DNA from 4 places in the Exiguobacterium sp. UBA7533 genome. Region 2 is predicted to be linked to each of the others. Evidence: predicted binding sites of a transcription regulator. Region 2 holds the regulator's gene; each other region holds the start of a gene.

Region 1 (7,394 bases), on a different contig from region 2:
TTCGTTTAAGTTCCCTTAGTTCCTTCCTACGAATCCTCATCCACAAAAGTTTCACGATTCAATTCGTGCCGCGTCGCGTTCAAGGACAGGCGCGAGGTATCGTCCCGTATAAGATGCTTCAACTTCAGCGATCTGTTCCGGTGTCCCGGCAGCAACGATCGTTCCGCCACCGTCGCCCCCTTCAGGTCCGAGATCAATCAAGTAGTCGGCCGTCTTGATGACATCCAAGTTGTGTTCGATGACGAGCACCGTATCACCATTGTCGACGAGACGTTGTAAGACTTTCAACAGACGCGCGATATCATGGACGTGGAGTCCCGTCGTCGGCTCATCTAGAATATAGATCGTCTTCCCGGTCGAGCGTTTATGCAACTCGGACGCCAGTTTAACACGTTGTGCTTCCCCGCCGGACAGTTCTGTCGCGGGTTGACCGAGACGCATGTACGTCAGACCGACGTCAGCGATCGTCTGCAGTTTCCGCGTGATTTTCGGAATGTTCTCGAAGAAGGCGAGTGCATCTTCAACCGTCATCTCAAGCACGTCGGCAATCGTTTTGCCTTTATATTTCACTTCGAGTGTTTCGCGGTTATAACGTTTACCGTGACAGACTTCACACGGAACATAGACGTCCGGTAAGAAGTGCATCTCGATCTTGATGATCCCGTCGCCACGACACGCTTCACAGCGTCCACCCTTGATGTTGAAACTGAAACGTCCTTTTTTGTAACCACGGAGTTTCGCTTCGTTCGTCGAAGCAAAGACGTCCCGAATATCATCGAAGACACCCGTATACGTTGCAGGGTTCGAACGCGGTGTCCGACCGATTGGTGACTGATCGATATCGATGACCTTATCGATTTGATCCAGACCGGTGATCCCTTTATGGGCGCCTGGTTTTTCCTTCGCCCGGTTCATCTCGTGGGCGATCGTCTTATAGAGAATTTCATTGATCAACGTCGATTTACCAGAACCGGATACTCCGGTGACGGCGACGAACAGCCCCAGCGGAATGTCGACATCGACGTTCTTCAAGTTGTTTTCCGATGCTTTGTGGATATGAAGCATCCGACCGTCTGGCTCTTTGCGTGTCGACGGAACAGGAATGAACTTCTTCCCGGACAAATATTGACCAGTCAACGAGTTCGCATCCTGCATCAACTCTTCCGGTTTTCCGGCTGCCGTAACGAATCCACCGTGATCGCCGGCACCAGGTCCGATATCGATCAAGTAGTCGGCTGCCATCATCGTATCTTCATCGTGTTCGACGACGATCAGCGTATTGCCGAGATCACGCATCGCCTTCAGCGTATTGATCAGACGATCATTATCGCGTTGGTGTAAGCCGATCGATGGTTCATCCAGAACGTAGAGGACGCCCGTCAGACGCGAACCGATTTGTGTCGCAAGACGAATCCGTTGCGCTTCCCCACCGGATAATGTCCCCGCTGCGCGTGAGATCGTCAGGTAATCGAGACCGACGTTCTCAAGGAACGACGCCCGTTCATGAATCTCACGGACGATCATCCGCGAAATCGTCTGATCCTTCTCACTTAATTTCTCCGGTAGTTCGTCGAAGAACATGACCGCTTGTTTAACAGACATCTTCGTCACTTCACCGATATGGTGATCGGATACTTTAACGGCGAGCGATTCCCGTTTCAAGCGATGTCCTTTACACGTCGGACACGCCTTCTTCGCCATGTAGCCTTCCATCTGTTCCCGGATATAATCAGACGACGTCTCCTTGAAGCGACGTTGTAAGTTATTGAGAACTCCTTCGAAGTAGAGGTTCGTATTTCGGACCATCCCGAAGTCATTCTCATAACGGAAGTGAATCTCTTCCTTCGTGTTTCCGTTCAAGATCGTTTCGCGGTGTTCTTCTGACAATTGTTCGAACGGTGTATCCATATCGATTTTAAAGTGGTCACAGACCGCTTTGAGCAATTGTGGATAATACTGCGAGCTCGTTGGTTCCCACGCCACGATTGCCCCTTCGTTCAATGACTTATCGGGATGCGGCACGACGAGATCAACATCGACCTCAAGCTTCGTTCCGAGACCATCACATGACGTACAAGCACCAAACGGTGAGTTGAACGAGAACATCCGTGGTTCGAGTTCGCCGATTGAGAAGCCACAAATTGGACAAGCATGATGTTCACTGAACAACAATTCGTTGCCGTCCATTGTATCGACGATGACCCGACCATCCGCGAGGCGAAGTGCAGTCTCAAGTGAGTCCGCAAGACGGGCTTCGACGTCTGGTCGCACGACGACACGGTCGACGACGACTTCGATCGAGTGTTTCTTGTTTTTCTCAAGCGTGATCTCTTCAGCGAGATCCATCGTCTCTCCGTTGACACGGACGCGGACGAAACCTTCCTTCTTCAAATCGTCGAGCACCTTGACGTGCGTTCCTTTTCGTCCGGAAACGATTGGCGCGAGGATTTGCAGACGCGTCCGCTCCGGTAACTCCATCACTTGGTCGACCATCTGACTAATCGTCTGGCTCGAAATCTCGATTCCGTGATTCGGACAAATCGGTTTACCAATTCGTGCGTACAATAGACGCAAATAATCATAGATTTCTGTGACCGTTCCGACCGTCGAACGTGGGTTTTTACTCGTCGTCTTCTGGTCGATTGAAATTGCTGGACTCAGTCCTTCGATCGTGTCGACATCCGGTTTATCCATCTGTCCGAGGAACTGACGGGCATAGGCTGATAAACTTTCGACATAACGTCGTTGTCCTTCCGCGTAAATCGTGTCGAAGGCAAGCGACGATTTCCCTGACCCAGACAAGCCCGTCAAGACGACGAGCTGATCGCGGGGGATTTCGACATCGATGTTTTGTAGATTATTGACGCGAGCGCCTTTGATGATAATCTGATTCTTCTTTTCTCCCAACTTAGGCACCTGCTTTCAATTCTAATATGAGGTCGCGGAGCTCAGCAGCTCGTTCGAACTGCATGTCTTTCGCCGCTTGACGCATCTCTTGGTCGAGCTGCTCAAGCAACGTTTCGCGCTCCGGTTTTTTGAGTTTGTTGAACTTCTCGAGTTTTTCGACGGTGTCGTCGCTCTCGATCGTCGTACTGATGACACCACGGACATCCTTTTTGATCGTCTGCGGCGTGATGCCATGTTCTTCATTGAACGCCATCTGGATTGCGCGACGGCGTTCCGTCTCATCGATTGCGCGTTGCATCGAATCGGTGACTTTATCAGCAAACAAGATGACGTGTCCTTCCGAGTTCCGAGCCGCCCGACCAATCGTTTGAATCAGCGAACGGTCCGAGCGAAGGAACCCTTCCTTATCGGCATCAAGAATCGTCACGAGTGAGACTTCCGGAATATCGAGTCCTTCTCGTAACAAGTTGATCCCGACAAGGACATCGTATTTTCCGAGCCTCAAGTCACGGATGATTTCAATCCGTTCCAGGGTCTTGATCTCCGAGTGCATGTAGTTGACCTTGACGCCATTCTCTTTCAAGTAATCGGTCAAATCTTCTGCCATCTTCTTCGTCAGTGTCGTGACGAGAACACGTTCGTTCTTCGCGACCCGGTCACGGATGTTATCCATCAAGTAATCGATTTGTCCTGTGATCGGATGAATCTCGATCGTTGGATCAACGAGACCGGTCGGACGGATGATTTGCTCGACCATCTCTTTCGAATGTTCGAGTTCATACGGTCCTGGTGTCGCCGAGATATAGATCGCCTGACTGACTTTTTCCTCGAACTCCTCGAACCGTAACGGACGGTTGTCTTTTGCCGACGGAAGACGGAAACCGTGATCGACGAGGACTTGTTTCCGTGCCTGGTCCCCGTTATACATCCCGCGAATTTGTGGCAATGTGACGTGTGACTCATCGGCAACGAGTAAAAAGTCCTTCGGGAAGTAATCGAGCAATGTATACGGTGTTGCCCCTTCCGGCATCAAGTTCAAGTGACGCGAGTAGTTCTCGATTCCGGAACAATAGCCCATCTCACGCATCATCTCAAGATCGTAGTTCGTCCGTTGTTCGAGCCGTTGCGCTTCAAGCAACTGATTGTCTTCACGTAACTTCGCAAGCTGCACTTCAAGTTCCTTCTCGATGTTCGCGATCGCTTTCTGTAGACGGGTATCCCCCGTCACGAAGTGGGACGCCGGGAAGATCGAGATGTGCTCGCGGTCCGCGACGATCTCACCTGTCAGCGGATCCATGTCACGGATCCGTTCGATCTCGTCACCGAAGAACTCAATCCGGACACACTGTTCGTCGCGTGACGCCGGGAAAATTTCAACAACGTCTCCGCGGACGCGGAACCGTCCGCGCTGGAAGTCGATGTCGTTACGCTCATACTGAATGTCGATTAGACGACGGAGCATCTCGTTTCGCCCCATCTCATTGCCGACACGCAGTGATAAGACGTGGTTGTTGTACTCTTCCGGATTACCGAGACCATAGATACACGAAACGGACGCGACGATCAAGACGTCTTCTCGTTCAAACAGGGCGGACGTTGCCGAGTGACGCAACTTATCGATCTCATCGTTGATCGAAGAGTCCTTCTCAATGAACGTATCCGTCGACGGAACGTACGCTTCCGGTTGGTAATAATCATAAAAACTAACGAAGTATTCGACCGCATTATTTGGGAAGAATTCCTTGAACTCCGAGTAGAGTTGTCCCGCTAGTGTTTTGTTATGGGCAAGGACGAGTGTCGGTTTCTTGATTTCCTTGATGACGTTCGAGACCGTGAACGTCTTCCCGGTACCGGTCGCCCCAAGCAACGTCTGATGTCGTTCGCCTTGTTTTAGCCCAGTCACCAATTTTTCGATCGCCGTCGGCTGATCACCGCCTGGTTCAAATGGTGAAACGAGTTCAAAATCCATCGTTTGCTTCCCCCTCATCACGTTAAAAAATCTATTTCTATTGTACCACTTTACGAACAAACATTCGATTATGAAGTGCTCCTTTTAGGAAGTTACCCTTTTTTTCGAAAATGCAAAAGTTTCTTTTTGCTTCGAGTGTTGGGCATCAATTTTTTTGCTCACAAAAAAATCCCCATCACGAATGTTGCGTGACAGGGATCGGCTTCTTAATGGAGGGATCGCACCTTCGTCCGACCGTGGACCGGTTCGTTGACGAAGAGGATACCGAGCTCATGATGATCTTGTTCATAAAAGGCACGTTGCGCAAAACGGATGTCGCCGTTATGGTTCATGACTTCAAGACGCAGATACGGTTTGTGTTTTTGGATGGCTTCATAGAACGATGCTTCCGAGTCGACCTTTTCACCGTTGACCTTATAGATGGCTTCACCTGGAATCAAGCCCATCTCAGCAGCCGGTTTATCGGGAAGTGTTCCAAGGATGACGGCACCACGTGTTCCATTGAGGAACAACGGCGTTTGCGCCCGGTTCAAGCGTTTGACCCGCTGGTGCAACAAAATGTGCAGGACGAGCAACAAGACGATTCCGTAGAGCCATTCAGCTTGACCAGTCACGTACGCAAGAACCGTCAATAAAACTGCAACAAGACTCGTGATCAAACGTCCTTGAACGAGCGGACGCATCAATTCTTTCGGCAGCTTACCTGTAAAAAGGAAACTGAAACCGATCGGTAACCAGAGAACGACCGGAACGAGTTCCGGGAAGCTGTAGCGTGGCCACCAGGCTTCAAGCACGTCGCCCGGAACGAAAACAAGTAGAGGTAACAGCCAAAGCTTATTTGCCGACAGCCCACCGATGAAGCGACCACGCTTCGAAACGACGAGTGACGGTGACAGGCGTCGCTTTCCGCGCCACCAGACGAGTAGACATTCCGCGACGAGCGTCAACGTCGCAAGCAATAAAATCATCTTTGGCTCAACCGCTCGAACCGGATCAAGACGTGAATCTATCACGAACCAGCCGGTCAGTCCAAGCAAGACGATCGGCCAGAGTGGCAGGTTCAAACGAACGACACCAATCAACAGCAGGACGCTCGAAAGTCCAAGCAACAGTAGAGCGTACTGCGGTGTCACTGTCAATCCGAGCCATCCGCTGACGACGGACAAGACGAGACCGACGAGTAGGCCTGGTAAAAGTGTTTCGAGGACATCGCTTCGTTTACCGTATGTCCGGGAGCGAAACAGTCCGCGTTCCCGTTTGACACGCCGGATGCCGATGACCCAACTGACAAGGAGTGCTAACCACAAGGTCGGACTGGCGATGAGACTAATCGCGGTCCAACCAATTTCATCGAGTAATTCCACGCGCATTCAGACCTCTTTCCATTCCTTATTATTGAGCAGCGACCTCGAGTGCTTTTTTCCGTTGGACGTCATTCTTATCGTCCTGGAGTTTCTTCAGGAGACGCGTCTCCATCTCACCCGCTGTCTGCTGATCGATTTTTCCAGTGACGTCAAGTTTCGCGTCCTTTTGCAAAGCCTCGACAGCTTGTTTCATCGTGTCACCGAAATAGCCGTCCTGTCCTTTTGGCTTATAACCGATCGCTTCGAGGACAAGGTGGGCATTCTCGACTGATTTTCCGTAATCGCCGACAGCGAGTGACTTTTGATCAGTCAAAATTTTCGTGACGTTGAAGTACGCCGGTTGTTTGACTTCGACCGTCGGCTTGACCCCTTTTTTGTGGATCCAGTTTCCGTCTGGTGTCAGCCATTTGTTCGTCGTTAACTTCAGGTCACTACCGTCCTTCAAATCATACGCACTTTGGACGATCCCTTTCCCGAACGACTTCGTACCGACGACTTCGGCGCCAGCTCCTTCCTTCAGTCCGGCTGCAAGGATCTCGGACGCTGAGGCCGATCCGCCGTCTTCTAAGACGACGATGTTATATGGTTTCTTCTCGTCTGCCTTCCCGAATTCCTGCTGGCGCTCGCCTTTATTGTTCTCGACTTGATAAATCGGCACGTCTTTCGGAATGAACGGAGCGATCATTTTCGAGACAGCCGTCAAAAGACCACCCGGATTTCCGCGTACATCGATGACGAGTCCATCAATGTTCTGACTCTCGAGTTTCGTCAACCCCTTCTCGAACTCTTCTGCTGTCGGTTCCGAGAACTGTGTTACTTGTAAGACACCGATCTTCTTGCCGTTGACATTCTCCGTTGACGTATAGACCGTCTCGATTGGAATCGTATCGCGTTTAATCGTGATCTCCATCGCGTCTTGTCCGCTACGCTGAATCGTCAGGACGACATTCGTTCCTTTTTCACCACGAATTTTTTTAACGGCTTGATCCGTCTTTTGCCCTTTTGTCGACTTACCATCGATTTCTAGGATGACGTCACCTGGTTTGATACCAGCTTTTTCAGCAGGTGATCCTTTGATCGGCGAGACGATGACGATCGACTCACCTTTTTGTTCAAGCGTCGCACCGATCCCTTCAAACGAAGACGACAGATTC
Region 2 (7,394 bases):
TCACCAATCCGGATTTCGCCTTGTCGTAACAAGTAGGCGCCATAGCCGACCGCGATGATATACGATAGACCGACTAATCCAAAAATCGTCGGATCAAACAGTGCATCAATTTTCGCCACACGACGATTCTTTTGAACAACGTCATCAGACAGATCGGTAAACGTCTGCACGTCGGATTCGACTTCCCCTGTTGCTTTTAAGACACGGACACCACTGATGCTCTCCGCGACCTTATCGTTCAAATCAGAGAACGCTTCTTGCGCGTCATGAAAACGGGAATGTAACATCTTACCGTAGCGTGACGTCAAATAGACCATCAGTGGCATTGGCAAAAGTGACACGAGCGTTAATTTCCAGCTGATCGTCGTGACCATTGTGATGATGACAAAGCTCCCCATTGTCACCGAGTCGACGAGCGTTAGAATGCCGGCCCCCGCTGTCATCGAAACAGCTTGTACGTCGTTTGTCGCATGTGCCATCAAATCTCCGCTGCGATATTTCTTATAGAACGATTGATCCAAATCTGAAAAATGACCATACAGTTGACTGCGTAACAATCGCCCGAGGCGAATCGATGCACCGAAAATGTGAAAACGCCAAAAATAACGAATGAAATACGTCGCGACCCCGATGAGTAACAATGTACCAGCTAGACGAATCAAATCATTCTTCGTCAAGCTTCCTTCACTCAGACCATTGACTGTCGTTCCGATGACCTTCGGTGGAATAAGTTCTAACCCTGCCACAAAAATCAAACAGATGACCCCAAGACTATACGCTTTCCATTCTCGTCGGAAAAACCAACCGAGTTTCCTGAAGACTCCCATTCAAGTCTCCCCCCTTTTTTTAATCCTATGATTATTTGAAATAGTCTCACATTTTAGATTAGTTCTCTTTCTAAAAAATAGCAAATAAAAAGGAGACCATTTGGTCCCCTTTCGTACAGCTTATTTTTTAGGTGATTTCATTGAACCACTCATTGAACGCATCACTTGGTTGACTTTCTTTTGTGATGGCTTTTGACCCATTTGCATCATCAATGTCTTAATCATATCTTCGTTGATTGGTGGGTTTTGCTCCAAGTAGTTCATCATGTATCGACGAGCGATATAGAAACCAAGGGCGACACCTGCTACCAAGCAAAGAAGGGCAATTAAAATCCAAATCCATGTAGCCAAGTTGCTTCCTCCTCTAACTTAAAACGTCGCTTTTTACTATACTATAATTCCAATTGTTTGCATAGATGATAATAGATGAAAAACGAGTCCGACGTAAGATCGGACCCGTTTTTCCGGAAATGATTATCCGAGTTGCTTGACAGTCGCTAAAACGTTCTCAACAGACATGCCGTATTCTTTCAAGAGGAAGTCTCCAGGAGCAGATGCGCCGAAACGATCGATTCCGATGACTTGTCCTTCTGTTCCTACATATTTGTACCAACCGAGTGAAGCCCCTGCTTCGATTGCTACACGTTTCGTGATGTGTTTTGGAAGAACCGATTCTTTATACTCTGCTGATTGTGCTTCGAATACTTCCCATGATGGAAGTGAAACGACAGCTGCTGATTCACCAAGTTCTTTTTGTGCTTCGACAAGAAGGTGAACTTCTGAACCAGTACCGAGCAAGAGTGTATCAGCTTTCGTAACGTCACCAGCGATGACATAACCACCTTTTTCAGCACCCTCTGTCGTCGTACCTTCAAGTTCAGGAAGACCTTGACGTGTCAAGACGAGGAGTGTCGGTTTATCTTTTGCTTGAACTGCTGTTTTCCATGCTGCGATCGTCTCTTTTCCGTCTGCTGGACGGTAGATCGTGACGTTCGGCATTGCACGGAAGCTCATCAAGTGTTCGACTGGCTCGTGTGTTGGACCATCTTCACCGACAGCGATCGAGTCGTGCGTCAAGACGAAGATTGATGGAAGTCCCATTAATGCAGCAAGACGAACCGCCGGACGGAGGTAATCCGAGAAGACAAAGAATGTCGCGCCGTAAGGAATGACGCCGCCGTGAAGTGCCATACCGTTGACAGCTGCTGCCATTGCGAATTCACGTACCCCGAACCAGATGTTGCGACCGCTTGGATCGATATCGAAGTCTGCTTCGCCTTTAAGCATCGTGTTGTTTGATCCTGCAAGGTCAGCTGAACCACCGAACAATGTCGGAACGTTCTTCGCGAGACCATTCAAGACTTCACCGCTTGTTTGACGCGTTGCTTTTTTCGACGACAAGTCGTATGTCGGAAGGTCTGCTTCCCAGTTGCTTGGCAATTCGTTTGCGATTGCGCGAACGAGTTCAGCATGCAATTCTGGGTGCGCTGCTTCGTATTGTTTCATTGTCTCGTTCCATGCGTCTTCTGCAGAAGCACCACGTTGGACGACCCGCTCGTCAAACAATGATTTGACTTCTTCAGGAACGTAGAACTCTTCGTGATCCCAAATGTAGCTTGCTTTCGTCAATTTGATTTCTGCTTCACCAAGTGGTGCACCGTGAGAAGCCGACTTCCCTGATTTGTTCGGTGAACCGAAACCGATGACTGTTTTGACTTCAATCAATGTCGGTTTTGTCGTCTCTGCTTGTGCCGCCGCGATTGCTTTCGAAATCGAATCGATATCCGTTCCGTCTTCTACGCGAATGACTTGCCAGTTGTACGCTTCGAAGCGTTTCTGGACGTTTTCAGAGAATGATTTATCGAGATCGCCATCAAGTGAGATATCGTTTGAATCGTACAATACGACCAATTTACCAAGACCAAGGTGACCTGCGAGTGAAGCCGCTTCAGCTGAGACACCTTCCATCAAGTCTCCATCTCCACAAATTCCGTATGTGAAGTGATCGACGACGTTGAGATCGTCACGGTTGTATTTTGCTTCAAGATGACGTTCTGCCATCGCCATACCAACTGCCATCGCGATCCCTTGACCAAGTGGACCCGTTGTTGCATCTACACCAGCCGTGTGACGGTATTCCGGATGACCCGGTGTTTTTGATCCCCATTGACGGAATGATTTAAGATCATCCATCGATAGATCGTATCCCGATAGGTGGAGGAGTGAGTAGAGAAGCATCGAACCGTGTCCGGCTGAAAGTACAAAACGGTCGCGGTTGAACCATTCTGGATTTTTAGGGTTGTGGTTCATATGATCCGCCCAAAGCGAGAATGCCATCGGCGCTGCTCCCATTGGCATACCTGGGTGACCCGAGTTCGCCTTTTGTACGGCATCAATCGATAAGGTACGAATCGTATTAATTGCTAATTGTTCTACTGTCGTCATGTTCGTCAAAACAATCATCCTCTCTCTTTTTCACAAATTCCTACTCATTTTAGCATACTCTTAAATGTGATACAACTTTTCTAAATAGTATGTCACATTAAAATGAATGCGCTATCTATAGCCGTTCTATCGACTCATACAGGATGCATGAATCCATGAAAGATCGCTATTAAGATGTATTGCTATCGTACAATGTTTCCTCATCTACTCACTCTAAACAAAAAAGATACTCGCTTTAAACAAAAAAGAGGTCCGCTTGACGCGAGACCTCTTTTTTCTATAAAAGAAACGAACGATTATTGTTTATTCCGTTCTTCTTCTTGTGCTTGTTTCAATTTCTCAGGTGTTACGTCCGTTCCCTCTTCATCGACGATTTTCATACCCATGAGTTGGTTTTTGAACGATCCACGGAATGCTGCGAGATACGCTGCACGTAATTCTTTTTGCTCTGCCGTTTCCGCTTCCGATAACGGCTCAACTTTTGATTTATTCGCTAATGCATTAATCCGATCTAATTGTTCTTGTGATAACATGGAATCCCTCTTTCTTTATGACTCAAACTTGAGTAGTTCAATTGTATTCTTACTGTAAAAGAGCTTATAAAAAAAAGCAAGTTAACCGCGTCAGTCGACGGGTTACTTGCTTCTCATTCCGGGCTAGGTGTCAGTTCGCGGTATTCAAGATATCGACGATTGACCGTTGCTTTTGAAATATCATGCCCCATCCCCCGCAAGGTGATGGCGATATCAGAAAACGTCAATCCGAGTTCTCGAAGACGTACAATTTCTTCGATCGGTACGTCTTTTCGACTACGTCCTGCGTTCTCTCCTTGGCGATTGAGATTTCGTTCCGGGCGAAAACCTTGTTCGACTGCTCGTCGCATGCCACGGGCGATTTTTGCATTATGCAGTTTCCGTTGGTATTCTTCCACGAGTGAGACGATCTCAAGGACCATCGCTTCTGCATCCGCAAGTTGATATTCTCCATCTGAATCAAGCGTCATCAAGCGGACCCCATGTTTTTTGAATGTATGCAAAATAGCGATTTTTGCATTCCCTCGACCAATCCGTGTATCATCCGTCACGAGGACCGCATCTACCGTATCGCGTGTCACATAATCAAGAACTGTTAGCATCCCTTCCCGATCAACATCATATCCACTCTCTTTTTCAGAGACGATATCTACGACATCAAACCCCTTTTGAGACGCAACCTTCGAAAGCTCCATCCGTTGGCGTTCAATCGAACTATCTTGTGCTTCTTTTTCGGTCGATACTCGACAATAAATCACGACCTTCATCGTACCTCACATCCCTGTTCGTTCTTTCACAACTTTTCCATTTTGTCATTGTTGTGCGATTGGTACAACGATTTTGCTTTTTGAGATGACATGTTTTGTCTCAACATCATTATTTTTGATCAACCAGTTGACGTATTCCTCATCTGACATCGAACCGTCATTGTAGACTTCAGCAATTTGTTCGACTGTAGCGTTCTCATCGACCGTAACGGAAGCCGTCATCAATTGTGCTACCTTTTCATCTGGGCGTGGTGTGAGTAAAAAGATCACGAAGGCAATACTTAATGCATAGAAGAGAATAGAAAAAGCATGAGTACGAATCGTATGAATCATCATGAATCCCTCCAAATATGAAATGAATGAGTTAGAATAAACGTTCGCGGAACAATTGTTCGCATAATTCATAATAAACACAGAACCCGTGTTCGGTCAACACAAAATGTCGAACAATTGTTTGTACGCTCATTTGTTCTATGTTATAGTGAATTTAGAAACATATATTCTTACATTTCAAACTTCAATCCAGAAAGAGGTGGCAATTCGTATGCGGAAAATGTCTAAGCGCCAACAAGAGATTCTCGACTACATCGTCTCTGAAGTGAAACTGAAGGGGTATCCACCATCAGTTCGTGAAATCGGAGAAGCAGTCGGACTCGCGTCTAGCTCGACGGTACACGGTCATTTGGATCGACTCGAGAAACGGGGAATGATTCGCCGTGACCCGACGAAACCACGTGCGATTGAGATATTGCTTGATAAGCCTGAAGAAATCACGGAAGCCATCGTTCATGTTCCCGTCATCGGGAAAGTCACAGCTGGTCTTCCGATTACAGCGATTGAAAACATCGAAGAACAGTTCCCGCTCCCTGCACATTATGTAGGAAACGAAACGGTCTTCATGTTGACGATCGATGGTGAATCAATGATTAACGCAGGTATTCTTGACGGCGATCGCGTCATCGTACGCCAACAAAACACAGCAGAAAACGGAGAAATCGTCGTAGCTATGACCGAAGATAGCGAAGCGACGGTGAAACGGTTCTTCTTAGAAGATCAACAGGTACGTCTACAACCAGAAAATGACTCGATGGATCCGATGTATTTCGATAATGTCTCCATTCTTGGTAAGGTAATCGGCGTGTATCGGACGATTCATTGACGGAGGGACCAGTTACGACTGGTCTTTTTTCATGCCTTCAGGAAATGTACATGATACCGTCAATACCGTCGCACTGACGGGTTACGTTGCGTATTCGGTCGCAACGCAACAAACGGATTGGTTACCAACTGCCATCGGTATCGCTGTCGGTACGCTTTGGTTGTCACCTGACCTCGATTTAAAGTCAGAACCGTATTATCGCTTTGGACCATTTCGAGTCCTGTGGATGCCTTATGTGAAGATCATGCCCCACCGCTCGATCTGGTCACACGGATTGATCATTGGGGATGTCATCCGACTCCTTTATAGTGCTGCACTTGTGATTCCCTTATTATTTCTCAGCTTGTATTTTCAAGTCATCGCGTCAGAGACCATCGATTCCTGGTTCGCTTCCCTACCCGCTTTTGTCATTGGTATCATGGTGGCGAGTACAATTCATATCCTACTAGATTATTCCAGTAGTTGGTTTCGACCTAAAAAAAGAAAAAAGCGTCGTCGTTAACACCTCTTTTGCTTGCTTGCAGGCAAGACGAGGTGTTTTCTTATCCAATTTTTCGTATCTTTAAACATTAAAATAAAAAATTTCCATTCCTATATTTCAATTATATGTATTGAAAACGTTATCAAATCGGAGTAATTTAAAGTAGAAAGACCATTATTTGCTTTAATCCAAAGGGAGGGTTTTTGCATGAATAACTTTGTATTGGAAATGATCGGTACGATGATCCTCATTCTGCTCGGGGATGGTGTCGTCGCCGGTGTCGTCTTGAGAAAGACGAAGTCCGAAAACAGCGGATGGATTGTCATCACGTTCGCTTGGGGTCTTGCCGTCATGACAGGAGCATTCGTCGCTGCTGAGAGTGGAGCGCACTTGAACCCTGCTTTAACAATTGCACTTGCTTTAAACTCTGATTTACCGTGGGCAGACGTTCCTGTCTATATTGCCGGACAACTTGTCGGAGCTTTCATCGGCGCCATTCTCGTTTGGCTTCATTACATGAAACATTTTGAAGCGACTGATGATCAAGCTGCAAAACTCGGTGTGTTCGCAACAGGTCCAGCGATTCGCCATACGCCGTCGAACTTGATTTCTGAAATCATCGGGACATTCGTTCTCGTCTTCGGTATCTTGGCGCTCGGTTTAACGACATTCGGTGACGGCTTAAAACCACTTATCGTCGGTTTACTCGTCGTCGTCATCGGTCTATCACTTGGTGGTACAACAGGATATGCCATCAACCCGGCCCGTGACCTTGGACCGCGTATCGCACATGCTATCTTACCGATTCCGAATAAAGGGTCATCTGACTGGGGCTACTCATGGATTCCAGTTGTTGGTCCAATCATCGGCGGAGCGCTTGCCGTGTTCATCTATCAATTGATCTACTAAGATCACGTTTCACAAACACATACCGCTCAAGGGGGATTTCGAAATGGAAAACAAGTATATCCTAGCACTCGACCAAGGTACGACAAGCTCACGTGCGATCATCTTCGATCACGACGGGAAAATCGTCAACTCGGCACAACGGGAATTCAAGCAATACTTCCCGCAACCAGGCTGGGTCGAGCACGATGCAAACGAAATCTGGGGTTCGATTCTTGCTGTTATGGCTGAAGCACTCGGAACAGCAGATATCAAACCTGAGCAAATCGCCGGAAT
Region 3 (7,394 bases), on a different contig from region 2:
TGCCTCTAGCTTCCTAACGCATCCCGATCGGCAAATCATTTTGTTGATGTACGTCTGCTCGACGAACCAGACGAGCGTTCAGTTATCCGCAGAACACGACGCTTATCTCTGGGCGGACGAAGAAATGATCCGTCAGTTGATTGCGCCAAATATTTTGGCTGATTTTGAGCGATATGACGTCTGGTCTCTCCTTAGTTGAACGTAATATACTGTCTTGTCCAACGCTCTCGTCAGACAAGGCAGTATTTTTTTCATTACCGGACAGTTGTCGTGTTTTTAAAGTAATGAACAGGGAATCCCTTAAATATATCTATCGTATACATTATTAAGGGGGAATCTTTCATGGACCGTCAAGCCGAAAAACGAAAAAGTAAGATGCCGTTCTTCATCATTCTTGTCATTGCCATCTTTGTCATCGTTGCTGCTGCATTGATCATTTATGTCACGTCTGAACCAAAAGAAGAGACACAAGCACTTATGACACATCTTGCGACTGTCCTTCCGATTTACGTGAACTAGATTCACAAGACCTTTACACAAGTCGTACAACGCCTTCATACATGTTGAGCTATCTCCTCCCGATAGGAATACGGGAGGAGATGTTTTATGCCAAAGAAAAAACGATTACTGGCACAACAATTAAATGGATGGCTGATTCCGATCGTCGCCATCGGACTGATCGTGATCAGTGGTCTGAGTGTTTACGCGTCGTACCAACAATCCGTCGCAGCGACTGAGGAACGGCTGATGCGCGAATTAACGATGTTTGACGTGAACGTCCGGGCAACGTTTCTCGCATATCCGAATGACGCAACAGACCGTACGCGTGCCATTAAACGATTGCAACAGCAACAGCGAACCGACTTATCACGTGATGACTACACGACTCGCTTTCAGAGCCTGAACACGAGTGAGGCGTTCCGACCGTTGACACTCGACCCAGCAAAACGGAAACAACTACTACAGCATTTAAAAACAGCTCGTACATATGCCTTTTCAAATCAAGACCAGTTTCTTGTCGCGATGACGATTCCGGAACTTGATGACGTCATCTTGCTGACGACCGATCGCGATAAATTAATCGCTCCTGCTCGAGATTTAGCTTGGACACTCATCTGGGTGAGCGTGATCACACTTGTCAGCATCAGCCTCTTGATCCGCTGGCGAATTCAACGACAACTAGCACCGTTATCGAAACTCGCTCTACAGATTGAAGAAGCCCATGCGAAGCGATCGTATCGTCCGTTAACACTTAAGACGACGACCTTTGAGTTACAACAGCTGACGTTTCAATACAATCAATTGATGCAACAGATTGGGGATTTGACGGCCGAAATGCAACAAGCCAGTCAGGAACTTGAATCCGTCCAGCCCCACTTTTCATCGCACTTATCCGCGATGGATGAATCGGTGCATGCCGTCGATGAAGTCGCCGGTTCCTTACTTTCGCAATCGACGCAGATGAATCAGACGATCATCGCCTCCACACGTTTGACTGCCCAAGGACACGATGCGTTAAGCGAAATGCAAACGACACTTCTGAACAGCCAACGTGCCGTAACTCGTTTTCAACAGACTGTTCAGACGAATCACACGACACTTGGGACATTACAACAAGAAAGCTACTTGCTGAAGGAACAATCCGCGACGACAGAGCAAATCTTGCAACAGACCTCACATCTACAGCAGCAGATGGAGACCTCGATTTCCCACATCCAGCGTGTCGCTGAAGAGACGCGCCGCCTATCGCTAAATGCGCTAATCGAGGCAACTCGTGCTGGCGAAGCCGGTCGTGGCTTCACGGTCGTGGCCAAGGAAGTCGAAAAACTAGCCATCGATATCCGGACGAGTACGGACCACATCCGTCAGGTCAATCAGACGTGGACGACAGGGCTCAATCAAGTCGAACAAGCGCTCTCGCAGATGACGGAACGGTTTCTCTCGACGTCACAACAGCTCGAGACGGCAACAGAGCACTTGCAACAGATGCTGACTGAAGCGACGACGATCGAGACGACACTGGGGACCGTTGAACACCAACGTCAAATCGTCGCAGAAGTCCAGTCGAATATGCAACAGCATCTACAATCTGTCCAAAAGTTGATGTCAGAGCTCTCGTCCTATAGCCAAGTACTCGGGGATCAAATGCAACACCACGTCATTCAGCAAACGGAATTGAAGACACATAGCGCGGTACTCGAGTCACGGATCAGTTCGTTGCAACAGACCGTTCGCTCGAGCGAATCGTCGTCTTAACAAAAAGAGCGCCTGCCATTCCTGGCAAGCGCTCTTTTCCTCTATTCTCAGCCGATATAACGTGCTTCCTTTTTATCGATGATATTGCGAATCCGGTTCTCAGTCACCTGATACTGCTCCGCCAGTTGACGAATCGTCTTCCCTTTTTCATATTGGGCGCGAATCGCTCGAATCTGGAATGATGACAGTGTCACATGTTGTTCTAATAAGAGATCAAACTCACCAAGTAGTTCGGTATACTGCTGATCGATCGAAGGCAGAACGTCTAAATTCGATAACTGATCGTCAGCTCGTTTACCGTTACGTCGGACGAGTCGCGCTTCCGTAACGTCGAACGTCAGAAAAGCTTGCGCAACGAGTAGACCGACCTGCACTCGTTCTCCTCGCCCCCGTTGATAGAGCGTGACTTTCCGATATCCTTCCCGATTGAGCCGCGGTCGGAGCAAGACACCTTTTCGGCGTTGTCGGACGCCGCGACACGTCACGATTGTCCGATCAAGCGACCTTACGCGACCAAGTGACGAGACTTCATATATACCTACATAGCCGATGACGGCCTTCCATTGCTCTTGCATAGTTGTCCTCCTTCAGACAAGGACACGACGGGACTTCATACCTGAATTATACCAAATTACGAACAAACGTTCTAGTGATGTCACTCATCGGAATGTGCTATTCTTAGCAGAAAAAGGAAATGAGGTTCGTCCATGAAATTTGTCTTGTTACTTGGTCCCCAAGCAGTCGGAAAGATGACGATTGGTCAGGAAATCGAACGGTTGACGGAGATGAAAGTCTTCCATAACCACCAGACGATCGACTTGTTATTGCCTTACTTTGATTTCTCTGAACCCGCCCATCACCGCTTAAAAGATACGATTCGGCGCGAGATGTTCAAGGAAATGGCGAACAGTTCGCTTGAAGGTGTCCTGTTTACATTCCTCTGTCTATTCGGCGTCGAAGGTGGTGGTCTCGAGTTCATCGAAGAAACGGTTGAGTTGTTCGAACAAGCAGGTGCTGACGTCTATATCGTTGAACTGGATGCGCCGGTCGCGACCCGTCTGCACCGGAACACGACCGAAAACCGATTGACGCACAAAGTGACGAAGCGCGACCTCGCTGCTTCTGAACAAGACTTACGCGAGACGGCGGACGGATACCGGACACGCTCGCTACCAGGCGAATTGCCGGACGTCAATTACCTCTTTCTTGATACGGAACAGTTAAGTGCGCGTGAAAGCGCTGAAGCGATTTGCGAACATTTCAACTGGTCGAAAACAACGGTCTAATCACAAATAAGCCCTGTTCTGCTCAGCAGACGGGGCTTTAATGATGAAGTTCGCGTGCATATCGATTCGCCTGCAACTGAAATCCGTTCCGACGCCAGACCGTGTCACTGCCCGCTTCACTATAAACACGCGTCAGTAATAACGTCCGTGCGAGATAAGACAAAATCGACGTCAAGGCTTCTGTGATGTACCCGTGCCGATCGTCCTCATCAGTCGTCGTGTAACGTAAGGTTCCGGTGGATGCATTCCAAGTGAAGATAATCGTTCCGATGATCGTTTTCTCACGTATCGTATGCAACGTCCACTTACAACCCGATTCTTCATCCGTTGCTTCGACAAATAATCGTGACGTTTTAAAATCCGGATGCCGTCCTTGCATTCAGCTCTCCTCCTCGACCTCAAACGTTGCTGTCGCGTAAGCCTCTCCATTAATCAAAATCGTCAATGTGTGTGTACCAGGATAATGGACACGCGTCGTCATGTTCCGAAACGATTGGCGTCTTTCGACTTGTAAGACACCTTTAACTTCCCGCTCCCGCAGTTGAAACACCTTCCGACTCGTTCTGCGTTGTTTGACGTAATCGATCGCGTACTCCAAGCGTAAACGTTGTGGAACAGAACTCGTCACGGTGAACGAGAAGTCGAGCTCTCCGCCAATCGTAACCGGCGAGACGACTAAATTTGTAATCTCGACCTCACCTTGCGTAACGTGACCGAACAATTGTAAGACTTCTGGATTTCCGCGTTTGAGTAACGTCCGGGAGGCGTGGCGCAAAATCCAGTCCGTGTTCGGATCTGTTCCTAAATGACGTTCGATCCGCTCAATCAGATATTCCGGATGTGTCTTTGAAATATCGTTCAAGTGATTGGCGACACTTTTTCGGACGTAGAGTGACGGATCCTGTAGTAACGCGTCAAGAACCGGTAACGCCGGTCGCGGATCAGCAATCAGACTCGGAATCGCTTGTCCCCATGGCAGACGCGGTCGTGTCCCTTCCGACGCTAAGCGCCGAACATGTTCATCGTCTGATGTTGCCCACATGAGTGCTTGCTCGAGATAACGCTCTTGATCAGCGAGTAGAAAACGCCGGACAGCGAACTCAGACGTCGAATACGGCGTCAATTTAACGAGTGTCTCTAACGCAAGCTTCCAGTCAACGAGTGTTGCTGTCCGTTCGACATACTCGGGAAAAACAATTCCCGGTAGTCCGGTAAACTGCGGTGCGAGTCGCTCTAGCTCCGGCACCGAGTCCGGAAACGGTGGCAGGACGGATTCTAGCGTCTCCGCAACACGACGGACGCGTTGTTTAAACGCAAGCTCGTCCCAGTCCTTGCGTTCGACTCGTCTGCGAAAGTCTGGTACGTCGACCGCTTCTTCTAATTCATCGAGCCAACTCGGTGAAAACACATCTTTAATCAAACTCATCCTATATCTAGTCCCTTCCGTGTACGCTCCAGTTTGAGCAATGTTTCCTTGCGTGCAAGTCCCCCAGCGTATCCACCTAAATCCCCGTTCGTTCGAATGACCCGATGACATGGAATGATGATTGCTAGTTGATTTGCTCCGTTTGCTCGTGCGACAGCGCGGACGGCGGTTGGTTGACCAATTCGGATTGCCAGTTCTTGATACGAGATCGTCTCGCCACTCGGAATCCGTTCAAGTTCTTCCCAGACGCGGCGTTGAAAGGGCGTTCCGTACCGCATCAGTGGCGTCTGAAACAAGACCGGTTCTCCTTTGAAGTAACGACGGAGCTTCCCTTCAATCTGTTTAAAGACGAGTGACTCCCCAGGCACGATGACAGCACGCGCTTTTTGACGCAATTGTTCAATTTCTCGCTCAAGTCCCCGTCGATCGACGAATTCAAGGAGATGCAAGTGTTGTTCATCCGCAATCGCAAGCATCGAACCGAGCGGTGTATCGAGCCATTTCGCGCGCAAGACCTGTCCGTCAAAACGAGACGGTGCTTCCCCAAGCATCCGTGCTGACGCTTCACGAAAACCACTGCTTGATTCATAGCCTCCTGCTAACTGCCCTTCGATGACCGGCTTCCCAGTCCGAATCTCTTTCATCGCTAACCCCATCCGCCGTGCCCGAGCATAGGCAACGAACGTCATCCCGAACCGTTTCTTGAACTGGCGCCGTGCTGTTGATTCGTCCAAACCAAGTGCTCGGAAATCAGCTTCTTTGAACCGTTTATCTGGTTCTGCCTCGACTGCTTCGATCAAACGTTGAACCGTACCGTGATCGCCTGGATAAGCGAGCGGATGACACCGCCGACACGGTCGATAGGAAGCGAGCAATGCCTCTTGCGCCGTCTCGAAAAACTCGCAGTTCTCCGCCTTCGGTTTTCGTGCCGGACATGTCGGGCGGCAAAAAATACCGGTCGTCTTGACCCCGACGAAAAACGTTCCTTCGTACGTCACGTCTCGTCGAACGAGTGCTTCATAATACGTGTGATGTTCCATCGCTTTCTCCTCCTTTGCCTTTAGTATAACGGCTTGTCCGGTTACGATGTCGCCGAAAATCAGGCATTGATCTGTTTAAGATTCAGTTAAGAATTCTCCTCCTGTTTTCGAAAGGGACGACGTGCATACTACATGCTATACTCAACGGAAAGTAGGGTTTTCATGTTTGATTTTTTTAAAGAAACACTTCACGGAATCGGTGATCTTCGGATTTCAATCAAAGAAGGAGCACAAGGCATCCAACTGATTTGCTCGAATGCGATTGAAACGATCTATACGCTAGAGGAACTAAACGCGTGACTGACGCCGTTCGGAACGTCTGACGCATCGCGTTCTTCCGGCGGTTCCGGTATTGGTCTGTCGATCGTTCAACAAATCATGGCGCGCCATCACGGAAGTGTCCAGCTCACTTCAGCAGACAACCGCTTTTCCGTCACGTGTCGTTTTCCGCGTCATTCGTAAGTCAGCATCCGATGCTCTCGTCGGGTGCTTTTTTGGGCTAGGTTGTTACTTCTTAGACACTTCTTTGAAATTGGAATTCGATACACTAAAGACTGTTAGAAATTAGTTGTCGTTTTAAAGGAGTTGTTCGTGTCTTATGAAATCCTCGTCTCGTTCGATTACATATATGCCAGGGCTTGACGGCTTACGTGCTTTCGCTGTCCTGTCTGTCATTCTCTACCACTTATCTGTTTCATTCTTCTCTGGTGGTTTCCTCGGTGTTGATCTCTTTTTCGTCCTATCCGGTTACCTGATTACTGGTCTTTTGTTACGCGAGTGGCAAACGACCGGGCGCCTCGATTTGAAACGGTTTTGGATTCATCGTTTCCGTCGTTTGTTCCCAGCTCTATTCGTCATGCTGTTACTCGTTCTCGGATATGTAACCGTCTTTGAACGCGAGCTATTGCATACAGTTCGTCAAGATAGTGCCTTTGCGCTTATTTACGGAACAAATTGGTGGTATATCTTCCATGACGTCTCGTATTTCGAGTCGTTCGGGAAACCGTCACCGATCCAAAACCTTTGGTCGCTCGCGATCGAAGAACAGTTCTACCTGCTATTCCCGATCCTACTTTGGTTCGGCATGAAAAATCGTCGCCTGTTCCTTCAATTGATTGGTGTCGCGATCGGCGCATCCGTGCTCGCGATGGCGATTCAATTCACACCGGGTGAGGATCCGAGTCGTGTCTACTACGGTACCGATACACGATTATTCGCCTTATTGATCGGGAGCTTGCTCGCGTTCGCGTGGCAACCGACCCGCTTTAAGATTGATATCCCAAAACGTGGTGTTCGATTGTTGAATCAAACAGGTGCTGTCACGTTGCCACTCTTACTTTTACTGATGGTTGTCACGAGTGAGTTCGGAAGCTTTTTATACCGCGG
Region 4 (7,394 bases), on a different contig from region 2:
CGCCTCATTCAAAGGAGAAGTCGTACATACGGAAGAACGCGACGGTAAAGGCTATATCACGATTCGTTACCCGGAACACAATGTATCGCGCGACTTTTCTGCGATCTTGACGACCGTCTTCGGGAAACTCTCACTCGACGGTGAAATCAAATTAACAGAACTGCTACTACCCGATACATTCACGTCGGATTTTCCAGGTGCGAAGTTCGGGATCGAAGGGGTTCGTTCCTTGATTGGTGTCGAAGATCGTCCACTGTTAATGAGCATCTTCAAAGGGGTCATCGGACGCGATTTATCGTTCCTTCGTAATCAACTCGAAGGACAACTTGCTGGTGGGATCGATCTCGTCAAGGACGATGAGATCTTATATGACAATCCGTTGACACCGACGATTGATCGGGCACGGATCGGACGTGAGGTTATCGATGCTCATTTCCACCGGACCGGTAAACGTGCGTTGTATGCGATCACACTTAGTGGTCCCGTCTTTACGCTCAAGGATCAAGCCAAACGATTGATTGACGCTGGAGCAACTGCTTTCTTGTTGAATACCTTCACATACGGACTCGACGTCTTACGTGAATTGGCAAGTGATCCGGAGATCAACGTTCCCATTTTCAATCATCCGGCTTACAGCGGTGCATTGATTGCTAGCCCGAACCACGGTGTTGCAGCGCCTGTCTTACTTGGCACATTACCGCGCGTTGCTGGTGCAGACTTAACACTATTCCCGTCACCTTACGGCAATGTCGCTCTTCCGAAGGACGTCGCCCGCGGCATCGCGGTCGAAGCGACTCGCTTCGGTCAGACGAAAGCGATTTTCCCTGTCCCTTCAGCCGGTATTCACCCAGGACTCGTTGCTCAACTCGTACGCGACTTCGGGATCGATTCCGTCATCAACGCTGGTGGTGGCGTACATGGTCATCCGCAAGGTGCTGCGGCTGGTGTTATCGCTTTTCGTCAAGCACTTGATGCGGCACTCGCAAATGAATCCCTATCGAATGCTGCGTCACGACATGAAGAATTACGAGTCGCGCTCGACGCTTGGGGGATCAAGTCATGACCTTACGAATTCTTTGTGACTTCGACGGTACCGTAACGATGCAGGATAACATCATTGCACTCATGGAGGTATTTGCGCCAGTGAATGACTTCGAACCGTTGAAACGTGGCGTGCTCGACCGGACGTTGTCGATCCAAAGTGGTGTCGGGCAGATGTTCGCGCTTCTGCCGTCCGGCGGTAAAGCGGACTATCTTGATTTCTTGATGGAGCGCGCTGTCATTCGCGAAGGATTTTCGGAGTTGCTTCAGTACAGTCGTCGTCAAGGAATCCATTTTTCGATTGTTAGCGGTGGAATGGACTTTTTCGTCGAACCGATCTTAGCACCGTTCCTCGAGCAAGAGCAGATTTACTGTAACATTGCCGATTTCAGTGGTCCATTCGTCCACATCGATTGGCCACACGCCTGCGATGCCCATTGCACGAATGGATGCGGATGTTGTAAAACATCCGTTGCCCGTACATTATGCAAAGACGATGACGTCATCATCGTCATCGGTGACTCAGTGACGGACTTCGAACTCGCAAAACAAGCGGATCGTGTCTATGCCCGTGATTATCTGATCACGTTGTGTGAAGAAAATGATATCGCCTATACACCTTTTGAGACGTTCCACGATATCGTTCATGATTTAGCACGATCGGAGGTGACGATATGACATTCATGCGACGGTATGAAGAACTACGCGCCATCAAACAAGAACTTGCAGCGCGCGATTGGTTCCCTGGTACGAGTGGTAACCTCGCCATTCGGACGTCCGGTATTCCGATTGAATTTCTTGTGACGGCAAGTGGGAAAGATAAGCGGCAGACGACTCCTGACGACTTCGTTCATGTCGATGCGACCGGTCAATTGATCGGCGAGCAATCCGGGCGCCCTTCTGCTGAGACATTGCTCCATGTCGAAGTGTTCAACCGAACGAACGCCGGATGTTCCCTGCATGTCCATACGATTGCGAACAATGTGATTTCGGAGTTATATGGCGATCAGGGAAGTATCACCTTCTCCGGTCAAGAAATCATCAAGGCACTCGGTCACTGGGAAGAAGATGCGACGGTCACGGTGCCGATCATTCCGAATCACGCGGACATCCCGACACTCGCTGCTGCTTTTGCGCCATATGTCACAGCGGACAGCGGTGCCGTCCTGATTCGCAATCACGGAATCACGGTCTGGGCACCGACCGCCTTTGAAGCAAAGAAACACCTCGAAGCCTTCGAGTTTTTATTCAACTATACGTTGACGTTGCAATCATGCCGTCAATCTATCTATTAAAAGGAGGAATCATCTCATGGCAACAGTCTTATTCCAAGAAACAAACACACGGTATACGGATCAAACGGAAGTCGCTGACTTCCTCGCATCGCGCGGCGTTCTTTACGAACAATGGGACGTCTCAAAACTACCAGCACCTCTCGTCGAGAACTTCACACTGACGGATGCCGACAAACAAACGATTCTCGATACGTTCGCTCCAGAAATCAAAGACGTATCAGAACGTCGTGGATATCAGACAGCTGATATCATTTCACTTTCGGATACGACACCGAACCTTGACGAGTTGCTCGTCAACTTCCAGAAAGAACATCATCACACGGATGATGAAGTCCGTTTCATCGTAAGCGGTCACGGCGTCTTCGCGATCAAAGACGAAGAAGTCGGCTACTATAACATCGAACTCAATCCTGGTGATTTGATTTCTGTTCCTGTCAATACACGCCACTACTTTACGCTCCAAGAGGATCGGAAAGTCGTCGCTGTTCGAATTTTCGTCACGACGGATGGCTGGGTTCCAATTTACGAGAACGAGACATCCACGGTCTCTTAAGAACGACAAAAGCGTTGATTTCTTCTATATAAGGAGAATCGGCGCTTTTTCTTATCTCACAAACATATCACTACATCGACACGTAACAGATATAATGAGGGAAAAGCGATTGGGGAGTGAGCAACATGCATATTCGTCCTGTAACGGAACATGATTTACCCGCCGTTCTATCCATTTATAATGAAGGCATCGAAGACCGAATCGCAACGCTTGAGACGGATCGAAAAGATTTATCGTTCATGACCCAGTGGTATGCAGAGCGTACGCATCGCTACGCTGGATATGTCGCAGAAGATGAGACAGGTGTCCTCGGCTTCATTTCTCTTGATCCGTATAACCCGCGTCCTGTCTATGCGACAGTTGGTGAGATTTCCGTCTACATTACTCGAACACATCGCGGACAAGGGATCGGGACACAGTTGTTAGAAACTGCCGAACAACATGCGCGCGATCATCAGATGCATAAGCTGATTCTCTTTACCTTCCCGTTCAATAAAATCGGACAAAAGCTCTACATCCGTTCCGGATTCCGGATTGTTGGGACATTTAAGGAACAAGGTCGCTTGAACGGCGAATACGTCGACGTCATGGCGATGGAGAAACGCTTACGATAGGATTCATTGAATGCCAGACGGGGAATAATCAATCCGAGTCATTGAGAGAGGATGAACCTAATGGATATTCAACAAATTCGTAATGCGACGCTTGTCGTCATGTATGCCAATCAAGTTTTACTGATTGATCCGTTTCTCGGCGAAAAAGGCAGTTTACCTCCTTTCGGTCAAACGCCGAATGCCGTCGCCAATCCACTCGTCGACTTACCGGTCGATGTTAAGACACTGCTCGATCCTGACGCTGTCTTCGTCACGCATCTGCACGCGGATCATTTCGATGATGCTGCAAAACAATTTCTACCCAAGCATTTGCCATTCTATGCGCAGCAAGAAGAAGACGCACGGCAAATCCGAGAAGCCGGCTTCACGAACGTCTCTTCCTTCGATTCCGGTGTGACGATCGGTGATATCCAGGTCCATCGAACAGGTGGACAGCATGGTGTCGGTGAAATCGGTGAACGAATGGGACATGTCTCCGGACTCGTCCTCACGCATCCGGACGAACCGACGCTTTATATCGCAGGTGATACGATCTGGTGTGACGAGGTCGCACATGCGATTGAACAACATACACCAGATATCATCGTCGTCAACAGTGGGGCTGCCCAGTTCCTGACGGGAGAACCGATCACGATGTCGCAGCGTGATCTCCTTGCCGTACACGAAGCAGCAGCGGAAGCAACGATCATCGTCTCGCACCTCGAGTCCGTCAATCACTGTCTCCTGCGGCGCGACATGATTGCTGACTTTTTAGCTGCTTTCCACCTCTCTGCCCATTTCCTCATTCCGGAAGATGGCGAAACGATGTCATTTTAAGAACAAATCAAAAGTCTCTTTTCGAAATTCATCGAAAAGAGACTTTTTTCATGGAATGACCAATCCTAATAATCGAGCGAAGGCGACTGCTTGTTCTTCCGTAATGACTGCGCCCGGTAAAAATCGCGGATCGATTGTGATACCAGAGAGTTCCGTCTGCCGGAGATCAAGACCTTTTAATGGTGTTTCAATCCATTGGCTATCAGTAAGCCGGACCGCTTCGAGTTTCCAATGGGTCGGTTTCACTTCGAAGAACTGTGCTTCTTTCATCGTCGTTTCACTCCAATGCTGATGACGGACAGTACTACGAATGAACTGGGCATAGTCTGCGAGTCCTTCTTCGATCGTCAGATGATCAAGCGTACAATCTTCAAACTGAACACCCGTCATCCGGCATCCGACGAAAGACACGCGGTGAAAACGGGTTTCTTGGAAGTGACATCCTGTTAAGTCACATTGCTCGAAACGAATATCTTCGAACGAACCGCGGTCAAAGGTGAGGTTCGCGAACGAGACATTTTGAAAACATACTTGATAGGCATCGATACGCTCCGTCAGTTCGACAGGCATCGACTCCTTTTCATAACGTGCTCCTTTCAGATATGGATCGTCGATTTCGACTTGATCGAACGTCTCTGCTTGAAGCGTTTTCGGTAATTCTGGTAAACGGATAACGATCTCTTTCATAGAAATTCCCCCTTTTTCTCTCCTTTAGTGTATCAAACTCCTCTTGCATAAGGGTCAATCGTTCGAATTCCCTCTTTTTTCAACAGTTTTTTATTTTGAGACACTTTGAGACCATGCTATAGTCAAAGAAAATCAAAACAAGAACATATGTTCTTTTATGTAAAGGAGTGATTCAAATGTTTCCTTCCGTCGTTTTACCACAGAATAAACGTATTTTTTGTGTTGACAGTGTTTCCTTCTACGCCAGCTGTGAATGCCAGTATCGCAATCTCCCTCCCTTAACGACACGTCTTGCGGTCGTCTCCGATTTAAAACGAAGCGGATCTGTCATTCTCGCCGCTACTCCCGCCTTAAAAGCGCTTGGAATCAAGACAGCCGGTCGACTGTACGAAATCGAGCAATTACCCTACGCCATTCGTCGTACGATTCAACTCGTCGAACCGCGCATGCTCGCTTATATGAAAACGTCGATTCGTGTTTTAGATGTCCTGCATCAATTTGCCCCACCTGAAGCGATTCGTGTCTATTCGATTGACGAAAGTTTCATTGACATGACTGGAACCGATCGCCTGTTTGGTTCCGATCTGCAAGCTGCCAAAAAGATTCAAGAAGCGATTCTGAAGCAGACCGGCATTCACGTCCGCATCGGGATTGGTCCAAATAACGTCATCGCGAAACTGACGCTTGACTTAATCGGGAAAAAAGAAGGCATCGCACAATGTGGATACGCTGATGTCGCACGACGTCTCCATGATTTTCCGATTCGGAAGATGTGGGGAGTCGGACACCGCATGGAACAACATCTGCAGATGATGGGGATTGAAACGATTGGTGACCTTGCCATGCGCCCAGTCGAAGAGTTACATGAACGCTTCGGTGTCATCGGCGCCGAACTATGGCACCACGCTTGGGGTCTTGACGCGTCACCGACACTGCTTGCCCCTCGCCATTTGTTCGAGAAAGCCCCTCAACGGACGATTGGACACAGTGTGACCTTGATGCAGGACTATTATCAATTCGAACGTATCCGGAATGTGCTCAACGAACTCGTGCAGGATGTTGCGGCACGTTGCCGCTTTTCGAATCAAGTTGGTTGGACTGTTCATATCGGTGTCCGCTATTCTCGAAACGTCGTCCGAAGTGGCTTCTCGCGTCAAGTCCGGTTGCCTTATCCGACATCCGATGAGCGAATCATTCTGCGTCATGTCTTACAATTATTCGAACCGAATTGGCTTGACGGGGAACCCGTTCGTTTTTTATCTGTCGCAGTGGGACATCTAACTGCCGATCAAGGCACCTTACAGTTATCCTTGTTCGAGGATAATACGCGACTCTGGAAGCGGCGGCGGTTATTAAAAGCAATGGACATCGTTAACCTCCGCTACGGGAAAGGAACGATTCGTCTCGCTGTCTCGTTTCTCGATACGAGCGTCGCCAAACGGCGGCTTCGTTTCGTTGGCGGTCATCCAGGAGGTGATCTTCATGACAGCGTATCGTGATCGAGGGAATTTAAAGTGGATCCCTTTTCTCATGCCGGAGCACTTGCAATTGCTCCGGGAGTATTATGTCCAAATGCATCAGCTCGACTTGCCTGAAATCGATGAACAACTGCAAGAATCGTGGCACTTTTTACTTCAAGAGGCTTTAATAGAAGGAAACGAACTCGAAATCACGTATTATAAGGAAAGTAGCTACGTGACGGTCGTCGGTTTTGTTGAACGGCTAGAGCCTGAACGTTCTGTTCTCTTTCTGCGTGGTCGTGTTGCAGTAGAAATCTCCTTCACACGAATCGTTCGGATCGAAAACGGGTAAGCTTTCATACAGATCGCCGCTTCAAATCGTGCCCGGAAAGAAGGAATAGTCATGTTGGATTGGTTCACTTCCCTCCCCGTCGTCGTGCAAGCATTACTTGCCGGTATGATGACTTGGGGATTAACCGCACTTGGTGCGGCACTCGTTTTCGTCTTTACAACGATTGAAAAACGCGTCATGAACATGATGCTTGGTTTTGCAGCCGGTGTCATGATCGCCGCTTCATTCTGGTCTTTGCTCGCCCCAGCGATCGAATTCACGAAGCAGGACGGTGGCATCGCGTGGATTCCTGCTGCAATTGGATTCCTTGTGGGTGGATTTTTCGTCCGTCTCCTTGACTTCGTCACACCGCATTTGCACTTATCCGCACCACTTGAAACAGCTGAAGGTCCTTCAACAGGACTTAAGAAAACGACGTTGCTGTTTCTTGCGATCACGTTGCATAACATTCCGGAAGGTCTTGCGATCGGTGTCGCTTTTGGTGCCGCTGCCTTGAATATGGACGGAGCGACCGTCGCCGGGGCTTTGACACTCGCACTCGGGATTGGCATTCAAAACATGCCCGAAGGTGCTGCG

What was found. Region 2 encodes LexA, which represses DNA repair genes until DNA is damaged. Its sites were predicted from a motif close to CGAACATATGTTCG; they were not measured.
Region 1: uvrB (excinuclease ABC subunit UvrB) is a predicted target of LexA. The motif match lies at 4,930-4,943, and genes of this name have one in related genera.
Region 3: B2U10_RS04905 (NUMOD4 domain-containing protein) is a predicted target of LexA. The motif match lies at 2,891-2,904, and genes of this name have one in related genera.
Region 4: B2U10_RS05435 (DNA polymerase thumb domain-containing protein) is a predicted target of LexA. The motif match lies at 5,147-5,160, and genes of this name have one in related genera.

Annotation. Positions count from the first base shown of each region.
Region 1 is NZ_DLMP01000001.1:643,648-651,041, forward strand. Features, by position in the region: gene uvrA (excinuclease ABC subunit UvrA) at 52-2,907, opposite strand; gene uvrB (excinuclease ABC subunit UvrB) at 2,909-4,876, opposite strand; gene B2U10_RS03250 (PDZ domain-containing protein) at 5,083-6,246, opposite strand; gene B2U10_RS03255 (S41 family peptidase) at 6,269-7,394, opposite strand, start outside.
Region 2 is NZ_DLMP01000003.1:2,979-10,372, forward strand. Features, by position in the region: gene B2U10_RS05545 (ABC transporter transmembrane domain-containing protein) at 1-827, opposite strand, end outside; gene B2U10_RS05550 (YneF family protein) at 948-1,178, opposite strand; gene tkt (transketolase) at 1,302-3,290, opposite strand; gene B2U10_RS05560 (DUF896 domain-containing protein) at 3,569-3,805, opposite strand; gene B2U10_RS05565 (YneB family resolvase-like protein) at 3,919-4,572, opposite strand; gene yneA (cell division suppressor protein YneA) at 4,618-4,905, opposite strand; gene lexA (transcriptional repressor LexA) at 5,117-5,731, shown strand; gene B2U10_RS05580 (metal-binding protein) at 5,763-6,233, shown strand; gene B2U10_RS05585 (MIP/aquaporin family protein) at 6,420-7,121, shown strand; gene glpK (glycerol kinase GlpK) at 7,165-7,394, shown strand, end outside.
Region 3 is NZ_DLMP01000002.1:150,191-157,584, reverse strand. Features, by position in the region: gene B2U10_RS04920 (NUDIX hydrolase) at 1-199, shown strand, start outside; gene B2U10_RS04915 (hypothetical protein) at 343-519, shown strand; gene B2U10_RS04910 (methyl-accepting chemotaxis protein) at 607-2,256, shown strand; gene B2U10_RS04905 (NUMOD4 domain-containing protein) at 2,304-2,831, opposite strand; gene B2U10_RS04900 (AAA family ATPase) at 2,964-3,542, shown strand; gene B2U10_RS04895 (GNAT family N-acetyltransferase) at 3,580-3,921, opposite strand; gene B2U10_RS04890 (DNA alkylation repair protein) at 3,922-4,968, opposite strand; gene B2U10_RS04885 (bifunctional transcriptional activator/DNA repair enzyme AdaA) at 4,965-6,008, opposite strand; gene B2U10_RS04880 (hypothetical protein) at 6,171-6,308, shown strand; gene B2U10_RS15540 (ATP-binding protein) at 6,309-6,470, shown strand; gene B2U10_RS04875 (acyltransferase family protein) at 6,607-7,394, shown strand, end outside.
Region 4 is NZ_DLMP01000002.1:261,230-268,623, reverse strand. Features, by position in the region: gene B2U10_RS05470 (2,3-diketo-5-methylthiopentyl-1-phosphate enolase) at 1-1,063, shown strand, start outside; gene B2U10_RS05465 (2-hydroxy-3-keto-5-methylthiopentenyl-1-phosphate phosphatase) at 1,060-1,719, shown strand; gene B2U10_RS05460 (methylthioribulose 1-phosphate dehydratase) at 1,716-2,336, shown strand; gene B2U10_RS05455 (1,2-dihydroxy-3-keto-5-methylthiopentene dioxygenase) at 2,353-2,889, shown strand; gene B2U10_RS05450 (arsinothricin resistance N-acetyltransferase ArsN1 family A) at 3,015-3,503, shown strand; gene B2U10_RS05445 (MBL fold metallo-hydrolase) at 3,564-4,319, shown strand; gene B2U10_RS05440 (pentapeptide repeat-containing protein) at 4,368-5,006, opposite strand; gene B2U10_RS05435 (DNA polymerase thumb domain-containing protein) at 5,183-6,505, shown strand; gene B2U10_RS05430 (YolD-like family protein) at 6,489-6,818, shown strand; gene B2U10_RS05425 (ZIP family metal transporter) at 6,870-7,394, shown strand, end outside.